Regions from separate parts of the Halomonas sp. AOP27-A1-41 genome, predicted to be linked through region 2. Evidence: predicted binding sites of a transcription regulator. Region 2 holds the regulator's gene; the other holds the start of a gene.
What was found. The regulator PhoB, encoded in region 2, activates phosphate uptake and scavenging genes when phosphate is short. The targets are predictions, from matches to a motif close to TGTCATANNNNTGTCANA.

Region 1 (7,209 bases), on a different contig from region 2:
TACAGCGGCAATTGAGGCTTGGAGGGTATAAAAACCAACAGGGGTAAGGGCGAGTGCCTGTTCGAGCCACTCAATACCTGTGTGAATTTCCTTCTGGTGCCATAAGCGCCTGTTTTGCGCTTCCAGTGTGACCAGGCCGCCTTGTTTATCCTGGCGGGCATCCCGGCGGGCGTTAGTAAGCAGCATGAGTGCCAGTAGCCCAAACACTTCACCCTGGGGTAGCAACGCTGCCAGTTCCTCGCCAAGACGTAGCGCCTCGCGGGTCAGGCTGATATCGACCACCGCCGTGCCGCTACTGCTTGAATAACCTTCATTGAAAACCAGGTAAATAATCTGGAGTACGTCCGGCAAACGCTCGGGCAATGCCTCCGGCGCAGGTACCGCATAGGGAATATGCGCATCGCGAATCTTGCGTTTTGCCCGTACGATGCGCTGTGCCACGGTGGAAGGTTTCATCAGAAGGGCACGGGCGACTTGCTCAGTGGTTAGCCCACACATCTCACGCAGTGTTAGCGCAAGGCGTGCTTCTATGCTCAAGCTTGGGTGGCAGCAGGTAAACAGCAGCCGCAGTGAGTCATCTGCGATAGCGACATCGTCGAATTCCCAGGTTTCTTCCATCGGTAATAGCAAATGTGCCCGGCGGCGTGCTGTACTGCGTCGACGAATTTGATCGATTCCGCAGTAATAGCCGGTGCGAATCAGCCACGCCTGAGGGTTATCGGGGGAGCCTTTGGCAGGCCACTGTTGAGCCGCGGCGACAAAGGCATCTTGCATGGCTTCCTCAGCAAGCTCGAAATCGCCCAGCAGACGAATCAGGGTCGCCTGAACACGTCTGGCATGAGTACGATAAAGGGTGTCGAGTAATGAGGGGGGAGCACGCATGGTAGAAGACCCATTTGCCCCTATGTAAAGGGCGCCGCAGTAGGTAAGCGTCAATGATGCTTTCTCAAACCTAGCCCATGGCGCCTTTTTTGACTGATTATTTTTTTACTGTCTGTTTTTTATTGACCGTTTGCTTGCCAACTTTTTGCGTAAGAAATCGAGTTAGTCCCCCGTGCGCAGACCTGTCACGCTATTAAACGGGTGCAGCGCTTTGCGGGTGACATAGAAACGTAGTGTTTCGCCTTCGTTGACCGGCGGCTGGCCACTCACCCGAATCACAGTGGGCTGGTCGCTGTCGGCGAGTCGTACATAAAGGTGGCTTTCGGCACCGGCGGCTTCAAACAGCTCAAGCGTGGAGTCGACCACGAGGTGCGGTGTATCGGGTGGCGAAAGGCGCATATCGTCCGGGCGAATGCCGACTGTGTCGGTCTCGGCGGGAAGATCGTTTAGCAGGTCATGGGTGCCGCGCGTTTGCAGGTACTCAAGCGGCACCATGTTCATCGCAGGCGAGCCAATAAAGCCTGCTACAAACATCGACGCAGGGCGCGCGTAGATCTCCATGGGCGTGCCTACCTGCTCGATTTTGCCAGCGCTAAGCACCACTAAGCGATCGCCCAGCGTCATCGCTTCTAACTGGTCGTGGGTGACGTAGAGGCTGGTAGTCTTCAGGCGCCGCTGAAGCTGCTTGATCTCCACACGCATCTGCACACGCAGCTTGGCATCCAGGTTGGAGAGCGGTTCGTCGAACAAGAAGGCCGCGGGCTCGCGCACCAATGCCCGGCCCATGGCCACGCGCTGGCGCTGACCGCCGGAGAGCTTGCGCGGCTTGCGCTCCAGATACTCTTCGATTTCAAGCATTTTGGCCGCTTTACGTACCCGCTCTTCGATCTCGGGTTTTTTAAAGCCGCGGTTTTTCAACCCGTAAGCGAGGTTGTTGTACACCGTCATGTGCGGATAGAGCGCGTAGTTTTGGAATACCATGGCGATATCGCGCTCGGCGGGTTCGAGACTGTTGACTACCTGATCACCAATTTTGAGCGTGCCGTCGGTAATCGTTTCAAGCCCGGCCACCATGCGTAACAGCGTGGATTTACCGCAGCCTGAAGGGCCTACCAGCACCACGAACTCACCGTCTTCAATCGCCAGGTCAATGCCTTTAACGGCATGGACGTCGCCTGCGTAGGTTTTTCTAAGCCCTTCCAGGGTAATACTGGCCATCTTATTTCTCCGTCTCGGTCAGGCCTTTCACGAACAGTTTTTGCATAAACAGCACCACTAATACCGGCGGCAGCATGGCAAGCGTGACGGTCGCCATAATGAGGTTCCAGGCGGGTACGCGGTCGGACGAGGCCATCAGGCGCTTGATGCCCAGCACGATGGTGTAGAAGTCTTCGTCGGTGGTGACCAGCAGTGGCCACAGGTACTGCACCCAGCCGTAAATAAACATGATCACAAAGAGAGCGGCGATATTGGTGATCGATACCGGCAGCAGTATGTCCTTGAAGAACTTCATCGGCCCGGCGCCATCCACTCGGCTGGCCTCCATCAGCTCTTCCGGTACGGTCATGAAGAACTGGCGGAACAGGAAGGTCGCGGTAGCGGAGGCAATCAGTGGCAGGGTTAAGCCCGCATAGGAGTTCAGCATGCCGAGATCTGCCACAACGGCGTAGGTGGGGATGATGCGAACTTCGACCGGCAGCATCAGCGTGATAAAAATGATCCAGAACGCCAGCATGCGAAACGGAAAGCGGAAATAGACAATCGCAAAGGCGGAGAGAATCGAAATAGCGATCTTACCGATCGCAATGGTTAGCGCCATGATCAGCGAGTTACCCAGCATCAGCCAGACCGGCGGCGTGCCGCCTACCTGCCAACCGGAACTGAGCATCTGCCGGTAGGATGCAAACATGTTGTCGCCGGGAAGCAGCGGCAGCACCCCACGCACGAAGGCGCTGGATTCGTGGGTCGAGGCGATAAAGGCCACGTATACCGGGAACGCCACCACCAATACGCCTGCGATAAGCACCAGGTGGGTCAGAATATTTAGAAAGGGTCTGTTTTCAACCATGTTTACTTCCTTAACGCACTAGTAGTTGACCCGGCGTTCCACGTATCGGAACTGGATAAACGTCAAGATAATCACGATGCCCATCAGCATGACCGACTGGGCGGATGAGGAGCCTATATTCAGCCCCGCTACGCCATCGGTGTAGACCTTGTAGACCAATGTCATGGTGGCTTGGCCAGGCCCGCCAGCGGTGGTGGCATCGATCACCCCGAAGGTGTCGAACATCACGTAGTTGATGTTGATGATCAGCAGGAAGAAAGTGGTGGGCGATAGCAGCGGGAGCACGATGCTCCAAAAGCGCTTGAAGGGCCCCGCACCATCAATGGCCGCCGCCTCCATGAGTGACTGCGGCACAGATTGCAGCCCTGCCAGGAAAAACAGGAAGTTATAGGAGATCTGCTTCCAAGCGGCGGCAATGGTGATCAAAATCATGGCTTGAGAGCCCGAAACGCGGTGATTCCAGCTGATACCGAACCAGTCGAGCAGATGCGGCAGAAGACCGATGGTAGGGTTAAACAGGAACCACCACAGCACACCCGCTACTACCGGAGCAACAGCGTAAGGCCATACCAGAAGCGTGGTATAGAACTTGGCGCTCTTCAGCACACGGTTGACACAAACGGCCAGCAAGAGCGCAAGGCTCATGGAAAGCACCGTCACCGAGATGGAAAAAATCGCGGTGCGCCCCAGCGCGTTCAGGTAGCTGGGGTCGGCCAGAACGCGTGCATAGTTCTCCAGACCGACAAACGTTGTTTTAAAGCCGAACGCATCGGTGCGCTCGAAGCTCGACTTAACCGCCTGGCTTGCCGGCCAGATAAAAAACACCAGCGTAATCGCCAACTGCGGCGCTAACAGTAAGAAAGGGAGCCACCGGTTTTGATAGGTGGAACGTTTGGTCTGCATGACACATCCTGTCGTACGGGCGTTGGTGCGGCTGGCCGCTGTGCTCAGCTGCCAGGAAGTAAGCCATCCCATAGGCCCCGGTGACTTGGGCGTATGGGATGGCTCCTATAACAAACCCCGGCTATAAAAGCCGGGGTTTGTTGACAAGTAACGCGAAGCGCTTAGTTATTGGCTGCCTCAAAGTCGCGCAGGATCTGATTGCCGCGGCTTGCCGCATCATCCAGCGCTTGCTGGCCGCTCTTGTCGCCGGCTAGTACGGCCTGGAACTCTTCGTCCAGAACCATGCGCACTTGGGGGTAGTTGCCAAAGCGCAGGCCTTTGGAGTTCTCTGTCGGCTCGTTTAAGTTGATCTGCTCGATGGCGATATCCGCGCCTGGGTTTTCGTCGTAGTAACCCTGCTCTTGGCTCAGCTCATAAGCGGCGGTGGTAATCGGTAGGTAGCCGGTGCCCTGGTGCCACTCGGCCTGAATTTCAGGCAAGGAGAGGTACTCAAGGAATTCAGCAACGCCGGTGTACTCGTCGTCTTCATGGCCGGAAAGCACCCACAGAGTTGCGCCGCCGATGATTGAGTTTTGCGGTGCACCGTCTACGTCGTCGTAGTAGGGCAGCATGCCAAAGCCTACGTCGAAGTCGGAGTTAGCCAACACATCGGCGCGTGATGCTGACGAGTTCATGTACATCGCGCAGTCGCTGGAATAGAACGAAGGTGCCGCGTCCGGGCCGTTTGCTGGGCCTGCGTAGCTGTAGACGCCGCTATCCGACCACTCTTTCAACTGATCCCAAAAGCGCGCCTGTACGTCGCCGTTAAAGGCAAACTCGGTGTCCAGACCGCCGAAGCCGTTTTCCTGGGTGCCGATGGACTGATTGTGCAGCGCTGAGAAGTTCTCAAGGCCGACCCAGTTGGCCGCGTAGGCCATGGTGAAACCGCAAGAGGCTGCGCCTTCATCGACGATTTGCTGACCCATCTCGCCCATCTCAGCCCACGTAGTAGGCGGTGATTCAGGGTCGAGGCCAGCCGCTTCAAAAATGGCTTTATTGTAGTAAAGAATCGGTGTGGACGAGTTGAACGGCATGGAGAGCATGTTGCCGTTGGTGTCGGTGTAGTAACCGGTTACCACAGGCAGATAATCAGCTGGGTCAAAGGTGTTGCCGTGCTCTTCCATCAGCTCAAACACCGGATAGATAGCGCCCTGGGCGGCCATCATGGTGCCGGTGCCTACTTCGTAAATTTGTACGATGTGGGGCTGCTCGCCTGCGCGGAAAGCGGCAATGGTGTTAACCATGGTTTGTTCGTATTCACCCCGGTAGGAGGGCGTAACACGGTACTCATCTTGGGTGGCATTGAAGTCTTCGGCAAGCGCGCTCAAGCGCTCGCCCAGCTCGCCGCCCATGGAGTGCCACCAGGTGATCTCGGTAGCGGCGTGGGCGGACACACTCAGCGTAGCCGCGGTGATGCCGGTAGATAACGCGCGTAACATAAAACGAGACATGTGAGCTCCTTTTGGGCCTGGCGCGAGCCAGGTGGCACAATGCGTTTTTTAAGATTTGTGGGTGCACTGAACAATAATGAGTGTAGATGACATTTTGATGAATGCTAACTGGACCAGGGTCTTATAAAAGCTTTGGGTTTTATCCAAGGGCATTGGTAGTAGGCGCTCTGCGAGGGCGATGGTAGGGTTGAGACAATGTGCATAACTATGAGAGTCGTATGAGTGACGCAATAGCGCTATTAACCAAACTGGTCTCTTTCGATACTACCTCCCGTGGCTCTAACCTGGCGCTGATCGAGTTTGTCGAAGGTTATCTTGAAGAGTACGGCGTCGCCTCCGAACGGGTGATGAGCCCCTGCGGCACCAAGGCGAACTTGATTGCCCGTATAGGCCCTGATGCGCCGGGTGGAGTGATGCTCTCCGGCCATACCGATGTGGTGCCGGTGGAAGGCCAGCCCTGGTCGACAGATCCTTTCGCCCTGCATGACGGCCAGGACGGTAAGCTTTACGGCCGTGGCACCTGTGATATGAAAGGCTTCATTGCCTGCGCTCTTGCCATGGTGCCCTCGTGGGTGAAAACGCCTTTGCAGCAGCCGATCTATTTTGGTTTTTCCTATGACGAGGAGGTTGGCTGTGTCGGTGCGCCTGCGCTGATCAAACGGTTCTACGAGCACTACTCAACCACCGCGCACGTCATTGTCGGTGAGCCGACCAGCATGCAGCCCGTCGTGGCCCAGAAGGGCGCCACTAATCTGCGCACCACCGTCGTAGGGCGCGAAGCGCACAGCAGTCAGGTGAACCAGGGCACTTCGGCCATTCATGTGGCAGCGCGATTGGTCTCCTTCATCGAAGACACCATGGCGGCGTTGGTGGAGGAGGGCAAGGTAGACGACGCCTTTAACGTACCCCACACCAGCCTCCACGTGGGCAAGATCAAGGGCGGTACGGCGATCAATATCATGGCGCGTGAGTGCCAGTTTGAGTGGGAAATACGCCACCTGCCCACCGAGACGTTTGATGAGGTGTTTGCGCGTTTTGAAGCGTATGCCGACGCGTTAAGTGCCGAGCTAAGGGCGCGTGGCAAGGACGTCCAAATTACGACCGAACTGCTGAATGTAACGGTGCCAGGCCTTGCCGACCGAGATAACCACGCCGTACTGCGCTTGGCTAAAGACCACCTGCCAAATGAGTGCTGCAACCACGCAGTAGCCTACGCCACCGAGGCGGGGCAATTTCAAGGCCAAGGGTTACAAACGATTATTCTGGGTCCGGGCAGTATCGCTCAAGCGCATCAGCCGGATGAATATATTGAGAAAAGCGAACTTGAAGCGTGCCTGGCGTTTATGGACCGTTTGGGAGACGCGCTACACCAACCCTATCGCGCTGATTAGACAAGCACTTGAAAACGTCGTGGGGAAAGGTATCTGAGAACGTGTTTGAAAACGATGTGAATGGACGCATTTCAACCCACCCGCTCAACGGGTGGGAGCTTCCTCCACGTTAATGATGCTGGTGGTTCTGTTCGAAAAGCTCGGCTTTGGCATTGCGCATCACATCTTCACACGCTTGCTGATGCGCCAACTGGGTTAACAGCTGTTGGGTCACTTCAAACCCTTTGCCCAAGCAGGTATCCACTTCCTCTTGGCTGACCTGAGGAGAAACATGACAATTAACCTTCAGCGTCCGACCAACACCGTCCAAACGGTCGGCTATCGCCCGCAGTCGCCAGGCGACTCGCTCTTTCCAGTTGGCTGATTCTTCTGCGCCTTCGTTTACGCTAAACGTGCACTGCCATTCGGGTTTATAAACCTTCATGAGAACCTCCGCTGCATTTGGAAAGAATATTGGGGTCGTGTTTCGTACTCC
Region 2 (7,209 bases):
GATTCTATGGGGGCTGTTCTCCGCATGGGTAATGGCCATTACCTATCTGGACTATCCTATGGATAATAATAAGGTCTCGTTCAAGGATATGCGTCAACGGCTTTCCAGGCGCTGGTGGCAAAGCCTCAGCTACGGCGGGCTGGTGACTCTGGTTACCTGGATACCGCTTGCCAATCTTTTTCTGATTCCGGGGGCCGTAGCGGGAGCCGTACTCATGTGGGACCAATATTATCGTACGGCGAATGAGCTTACGATCCAGCGGCCCTCGTAACACCTGAAAAGCCATGCTTTTTCTACGCTTTTAGACGCAAAACCCCGCTTTAACGGGGTTTTTAATGCTTTTAGTCGTGGTTTACCAGTCCAGGCTATCGCCTTCTTTGTGATTTAACTCGGTCGATTCGAACGAATGGGTGTTACGACGCTGGGTGCCATCCTGATTCCGCTGCCGCTGGCTTGACGGTGCATAATTGCCGTTCATATGATCACGCTGACTATGATTAAGCTCACTGGGTGAGTAGTGAGGACTAGACGTGCTAGTGGATTGCGGCATGTCGATGACATCACTGCCGACTGCACGATCTTTAGTACGCTCAATAGAGCTTTGGGCAAAAGCTAGCGGGCTTGCAATCAAACCGATAGAAACACCTAAAATACCTGCCGTTTTTAAAACTGCTTTAAATGACATAACGCTCTCCTGATGTGGGGGTGCCGCTCACCTGTCTTGGCTATTATCACACTAACGTAAATACCATTGCATTGAAGAGTGAGAAGCGGTCAGAGTCTTTGACTGCAAGATGGTGTTCCAAGTGCCAAAACATCCCAAATTCATGAAATGCTGAATGATTAAAAAATATTTTTAATCACGACCACACAAATAAAGCCACCCAACTAAATAGCAAGATAACAGTTGTTTATGTTGGCACAAAACGCTGTATGGACAAGCTAAAAAGCTCGTTATCAACCTTTGCGTTTAAAAAGCATGAAAGGGGTCATCAGCCGTGGGACAAGAGAATCGTGAAAAAACCATTTGAGCGGGGGTAATGTTAAAAGCGTAAATAGAGCGGATTCAGTTTTAAAACCAGCCAACCGCGACTGCTCATCAAGGGCTACATAACAAGATTAGGCCCTGCCATGGCAGGGCCCTAACCTCGCATCTATGGACAATATCTAGCGCTAGCTTCCACTCCTTTTGCGGGACTCCAACCTTGGAATTTACCCTGACTAACGCTCTGATTGTCGCTTGATTCAATCCATGAATCGGTGAGCATCCATGCGATGGGACATCCTTATCCCGTGCTCGTTCCTAAACTGCAGTACAAATTTTTAGCGCTGAGTGTTTAAACCGCTGGTCACTGATCTTGACCAGTGGTCACAGAGCTATTTTGTTCAGGCAGGTCGCTCGGCTCAAATGACGTATCGCCGCCACCTGTTACACCCGTTGGTCCGCCATCCATCGACTCATTATGAGTTTCATGTTGAGAAGAACCTACACCGGGGCGAGTAGTATCGCCTGCGCTTTCACCGTTCATATCTGAAAGGTCGTCTGCCTCATAGGTAGACGCATCACCACCTGCACCTGTACCAGATGATTGCGGCTGCACGGGTTCTTCATCAGCTGTAATATCGTGGCTCGGATCTACTGGTTCTTGGGCAAAAGCGAAGGGGCTTGCCAGTAAACCGAATGTTACACCTAAAATCCCAGCTTTCTTGAGTAGTTCCTTGGACATCATGTTCCTTCTCCTCGATCGCTGTTGATACCGCCTACCTTAAGGAAGTGCCCTCCTGGCGTACCATTTCCTGCGGTAATCTTCCTTGCCCAACTCAATGCAGATGTAATGCCAAAAAACAAAAATAAAAAAATACCTATTATTAATAAACAACTTAAAACAAATTCCGCGTGCCAATCATGCTCGCTGATCGTGTATAAGGGGCCACCATAACTGACTAAAAATGACGCATGAGCAGACTTGAACCATAGATGGCTGTCCGCACGCTTGGATAAAGGTTATACAGAAGACTAGGGAAAGGCGGCTAGGAGGTTGCAGCCAGCCGAGTGGCGGGGAAAGTACAGCGAAATAGCGAACCTTCTCCAGGATGCGATTCAACCTGAAGCTGAGCATCATGGCGCAGCAGGATATGCTTAACGATGGCAAGACCAAGCCCAGTACCGCCTGTCGCGGTACTTCGGCCTTTATCAACCCGATAAAAGCGCTCCGTCAGCCTGGGGAGGTGGACAGGATCGATGCCCTCTCCATCATCTTCTACTTCTATGCATGCGCTTCCATCTTCCATGGGCGCCCAGCGCAGTATAATTTGGCTACCCTCTGGGGTATATCGCACCGCATTGAAGGCCAGGTTAGAAATGGCGCTACGTATTTCCTGCTCGCTCCCTATGAGCTGGACATCACTTTCAATAGCAACACGGACAACATGCTTACGGTGCGATAGCGCCAATGCATCCTGGCAGACGCTATTAAGCAATTGCTCAACCGACAGCGCCTGATGGTCTTGCCCGCCTTGATCAATTTCCAAGCGTGACAAAAGTAGCAGGTCGTTAACCAGATTTTGCATGCGCTGCGTTTGGTCCTGCATTTGCTCGATCCCCCGGCCCAAACGAGGCGGAAGCTGCTCAGCCAAGTCACCATAGGTTTCGAGGTAGCCAGAAAGAACGGTTAGCGGCGTACGCAGCTCATGGGAGACGTTGGCCACAAAGTCTCTGCGCATCTCCTCAAGACGGTGCAAACGAGTGATATCCCGCGCCATCACCAGACGCTCATCGTCGCCATATAAGGTAATTTGGTATTGCAGGATGCTGCGCTCATCAATGGGTGAGGTCAGCGTAAGCGGTTCGCTGTAATCGCGGGCGTTGAAGTAGCTGATAAAGCGTGGGTCACGCAACAAATTGGTAATGTGCTGGCCACGATCGTGCGCGGTTTGTAGGCCCAGCATATCCGTCGCTGCACTGTTCCACCACTCCAAATCACCGTGGCGGTCGAGCATTACCACGCTGTCGCGCATGGCCTCTGAGGATTCTTGGATACGCGCAAGCGTAGACCGCAATCGACCTTGTGTAATGCGCTGGCTTTTTTGGTAGCGGTAAAGACGATCAAGCAAATCCCCCCACATGCCACCCGCAGCCGGGGGCTCGTTATGAGGATTAAGGGTTAACCATTGAAAGAGTACGCGCAACTGGCGTAAATGGTAAAAAAGACAAACGGCCAACCCGGCTGCCAAGCCAAGGCCCGCTGAGCCTAGCAGCCACCCCAGGCAAACACCTATGGTCGCTAACCAGGCAATACGCCAAAGCTCACGGCTCCATAGGCGCACAGTTACACCCGGGCTGAGAAACGATAACCGGTACCCCGTACCGTCTGAATCAGGTTTTGATGCACATCGCCTAGCGCCTTACGCAAGCGCCGAATATGTACATCCACTGTGCGTTCTTCAACATACACATTGCCGCCCCATACCTGGTCCAGCAGTTGGCTGCGCGTATAGGCTCGCTCCTGGTGGGTCATAAAGAACTGCAGCAGGCGATATTCAGTGGGTCCCATTTCCAGCGCCTTGCCATGCGCACTAACACGGTGGCTGACGGGGTCGAGTAGAAGGCCGTTAATTTCAATGGGGTCTTCTACGCCACGCGGGGTGGTGCGTCGCAATACGGCTTTCAAGCGCGCGACCAACTCACGGGGCGAGAAGGGTTTGGTGATATAGTCGTCCGCGCCCGCCTCAAGGCCTTGAATCTTATTGTCTTCCTCACCCTTGGCGGTGAGCATAATAATCGGCATTTCGGCGGTGGCTTCTTCACGCTTAAGGCGTCGCGCCAACTCAATACCACTGGTACCTGGCATCATCCAATCCAGAAGCAGTAAGTCAGGCTGATGGTCAACGACTAACGCGTGGGCATCCTGGGCGTTATCCGCTTCAAGCACACGATAGTCAGCCATTTCCAGCGCCACTGCGATCATTTCGCGAATAGGTGCTTCATCATCGACAATCAAAACGGTCTTGGCGGTCATTCCAGGGCCTCACGGTGCTCAATGAAAGGTAATTCAATGACATCTCAGTGACAATAACACCATGACTTGATGACACTTATATGACAATAGCCAATAACAAGAACGAATGACAGGCGCTAATCACGCTTTGCTAGAGCGGCCCGGCCACTGGCCACCAACTTAGCGCAATGCCGGCAAAAACCAGCAGCCCTGACCAGTAATTATTCAAAAAAGCCTGAAAACACGGGTCGCGTTCACGATGCCGAATCAGGCGCTGTTGATGAATAAAGGTGGCCGCCATACCGGCAAGGCCCAGCCAGAAAAAACCACCCAGCCCCACACGAACACCCACAAAGGCTAACAGCACCAACGTCGCCAGTTGCAGTAATCCAATCATCAAGCGGTCTGCACTACCAAACAGCACCGCCGTTGATTTAATACCAATTTTCAGGTCGTCGTCACGGTCGACCATGGCGTATTGGGTATCGTAGGCAACCGTCCACAGTACGTTCGCAAAAAACAGCAACCAGGCTTCCACAGGTACATAGCCCAGCACCGCCCCAAACGCCATGGGGATTGCCCACGAAAAAGCCGCCCCCAGCACCACCTGAGGAAGATGGGTGTAACGCTTCATAAAGGGGTAGATAAACGCCAGGATCACGCCACCAATCGACAGCAGCACCGTAAACCAGTTGGTCAGCAGCACTAACACAAACGCAATAGTGACCAGCCCAATAAACAGCAGTTGGGCTTCGGTTTCACTGATTCGCCCCGTCGCCAGTGGACGATGTTTCGTGCGCTTAACGTGGCCATCAACATGGCGGTCAGCGTAATCATTCACAACGCAGCCAGCAGCGCGCATAACATAAACACCTGCCACAAAAATAAGCAGCACGTTGCGACCAGGCACCCCGTTTGTAGCCACCCAAAGCGCCCATAAGGTAGGCCACATCAATAGCCAGGTACCAATGGGGCGGTCCAGGCGCATTAAGTGTAAAAAATCAGCGACTCGCGCCCATCCGACTGGCCGCAACAAAGAACGATCCATGCCTACCTCACGTAAAGAAGAGATGCCGAGCAAGCCTACCGCGAAGACAAACGAAGGTCATCTGCCATGGTGGATAAAAAGTACTCTTGTACAAGTAGCGATAACCCACCATGTTGAAACACTGAGCGCCGCCCCCAACGACTTTTCACGCCAGCAACCTGAGGGAAGGCAAAGCGTGGCGCACCGCTCGTAGCTTCAAGAGGGCCGCGTACTAAATCTGGCTGGCGAAACAGCCAACTGCCCAGCGAGCGCTCACCAAGTTGCTCCAATCGCTGGCCTTTTAGCTGTGTTAAGGGGGCAACCGAACGTGCGACCACCCAAGGGTTATCACCCACGCACAGGGCGACCTCCCTTAACCAGGCATAGCGACGAAGCTCAATCCCCAACGCCTGCGCTTCATCATGCAGAGGCACGCCGGCGCCTTGGCGCAGCAGGCGAACACGGAATGGTTGCCCTGCGCCTGCCGCTTGTAAGCGAGCCGTTAGCGAATCCGTAGACGCAACCCACTTCCACCAGGCAGCGCTCATGGCGGGGCGTAACGCAGCCACGGGCTGCCAAACAGGAAAGGCATACGCTTGCCGAAAAGAGAACGTCACCACCAGATACTCCTGGGCAAAAAACAGAGAAGCTAGTGTAACATGGTGGTCTTAAAAGCTTTTACGACACCGATTATTTGGGGATGGCATGCCTGCATCACATCCGGTTAGCAACCCGACTGGCCACGCTGAGTTGATCATCATTGGTACCGGCATGGCAGGCATTGGGCTTGCCCGTGCGCTACGTCGCCAAGGCGATAAGCGCTCGATTATTTTGGTGAGCGCAGACAGCGGCGAGGACTACAGCAAGCCGCTGTTATCTACCGGCTTTGCAAAACGCCTCTCGCCCCACCAACTGGCCAGGCATTCAGCCGCAGTACTGGCCGATGAGTTGGATGCCCATGTGCTTACCCATACGTCAGTAGAACACGTGACACCAGACACGCACACCGTACAGCTTAGTGACGGGCAAACACTTGCCTACGATACGCTGGTGCTGGCGACCGGAGCTGAACCCCGGGTGCCGTTTGCCATTCCAGAAAGCGTTGCTCGCTACTGCTTTACCATTAATGATCTCGACGACTATCGCCGGTTCCATCACGCGCTGAACGATCGCCCTGCGCGCATTGCCGTTATCGGCGCAGGATTAGTTGGCTGTGAATTTGCCAACGACCTGCAGGCAGGTGGCCATCAAGTCACTCTGATTGCTCCAGAGGCCACGCCGTTACCCAGGCTATTACCAGAACCGCTGGGGTTTGCGCTGAGTGATGCCTTTCAGGAAGCCGGTATAAAGCTTGCGCTTCACCGCACGATTAAAGAGTTAGCCCCGCATAATGACAGCACGGTTCGGCTAACGCTTAGCAACGATGACACCGTCAACGCCGATATTGTTTTACTGGCAACCGGCCTTACGCCAAGAACCGCGCTGGCAAAGGCTGCCGGGCTTGCCGTTTCACCACAAGGTATTCAGGTAGACCGATATTTGCGCACTTCGCACCCGCATATTTATGCCTTGGGCGATGTTGCTTGCATAGAAGGCCTCAATGCCATGTACGTCCAGCCATTACAAGCCAGTGCCAAAGCACTCTCGGCAACGCTTGCCGGCTCACCAACGCAGGTCAGCTTTGGCGCCTGGCCCATCATTGTGAAAACGCCGCTATTGCCCGTAGTGGCCTATCCGCCTTCGGCGATACCCGAACACTGGCGAATTGAGGGCGAAGGGGGTGATATGACGGCGCTTGCCGAAGATAAAGACGGGAATTTAGTCGGTTTTGCGTTGACAGGCGGCTGCGTGAGACGGAAAGTGGAGCTTTCCCGAGCAGCTCCCACACTGCTGGGCTGATTTTTATCGCGTTCACGTCTAGGCTGGATAAGCTAGCTTGGCCTAGTGAGTGCTTTTAACAACACCACGATGCTTTACGCTTACTTTTAATGAGGGGAATTTCCTATGCGCAAACCTGAACTCGCCGCTGCCATCGCTGAGGGTGCCGACCTATCCAAAGACAAAGCAGGCCAAGTCCTGAATGTTATTCTGGATGAAATCACCAACAGCGTTGCGAAAGGCGAAGATGTGGCATTGATTGGTTTTGGTACCTTTACCGTACGTGAGCGTGCAGCACGTACCGGC

Region 1: a site for PhoB is predicted at 5,429-5,446, ahead of ugpB (sn-glycerol-3-phosphate ABC transporter substrate-binding protein UgpB). Genes of this name have one in related genera too.

What each region holds. Positions count from the first base shown of each region.
Region 1 covers NZ_JBQSXT010000005.1:98,819-106,027, forward strand. Annotated here, with positions in the region: gene ACT3TC_RS05490 (RNA polymerase sigma factor) at 1-882, opposite strand, end outside; gene ACT3TC_RS05495 (sn-glycerol-3-phosphate import ATP-binding protein UgpC) at 1,045-2,100, opposite strand; gene ugpE (sn-glycerol-3-phosphate ABC transporter permease UgpE) at 2,102-2,950, opposite strand; gene ugpA (sn-glycerol-3-phosphate ABC transporter permease UgpA) at 2,969-3,853, opposite strand; gene ugpB (sn-glycerol-3-phosphate ABC transporter substrate-binding protein UgpB) at 4,015-5,343, opposite strand; gene argE (acetylornithine deacetylase) at 5,562-6,734, shown strand; gene ACT3TC_RS05520 (hypothetical protein) at 6,844-7,158, opposite strand.
Region 2 covers NZ_JBQSXT010000007.1:88,504-95,712, forward strand. Annotated here, with positions in the region: gene cysZ (sulfate transporter CysZ) at 1-271, shown strand, start outside; gene ACT3TC_RS06895 (hypothetical protein) at 353-685, opposite strand; gene ACT3TC_RS06900 (hypothetical protein) at 1,350-1,730, opposite strand; gene phoR (phosphate regulon sensor histidine kinase PhoR) at 2,032-3,327, opposite strand; gene phoB (phosphate regulon transcriptional regulator PhoB) at 3,330-4,019, opposite strand; gene ubiA (4-hydroxybenzoate octaprenyltransferase) at 4,150-5,046, opposite strand; gene ACT3TC_RS06920 (chorismate--pyruvate lyase family protein) at 5,082-5,645, opposite strand; gene ACT3TC_RS06925 (NAD(P)/FAD-dependent oxidoreductase) at 5,731-6,924, shown strand; gene ACT3TC_RS06930 (HU family DNA-binding protein) at 7,030-7,209, shown strand, end outside.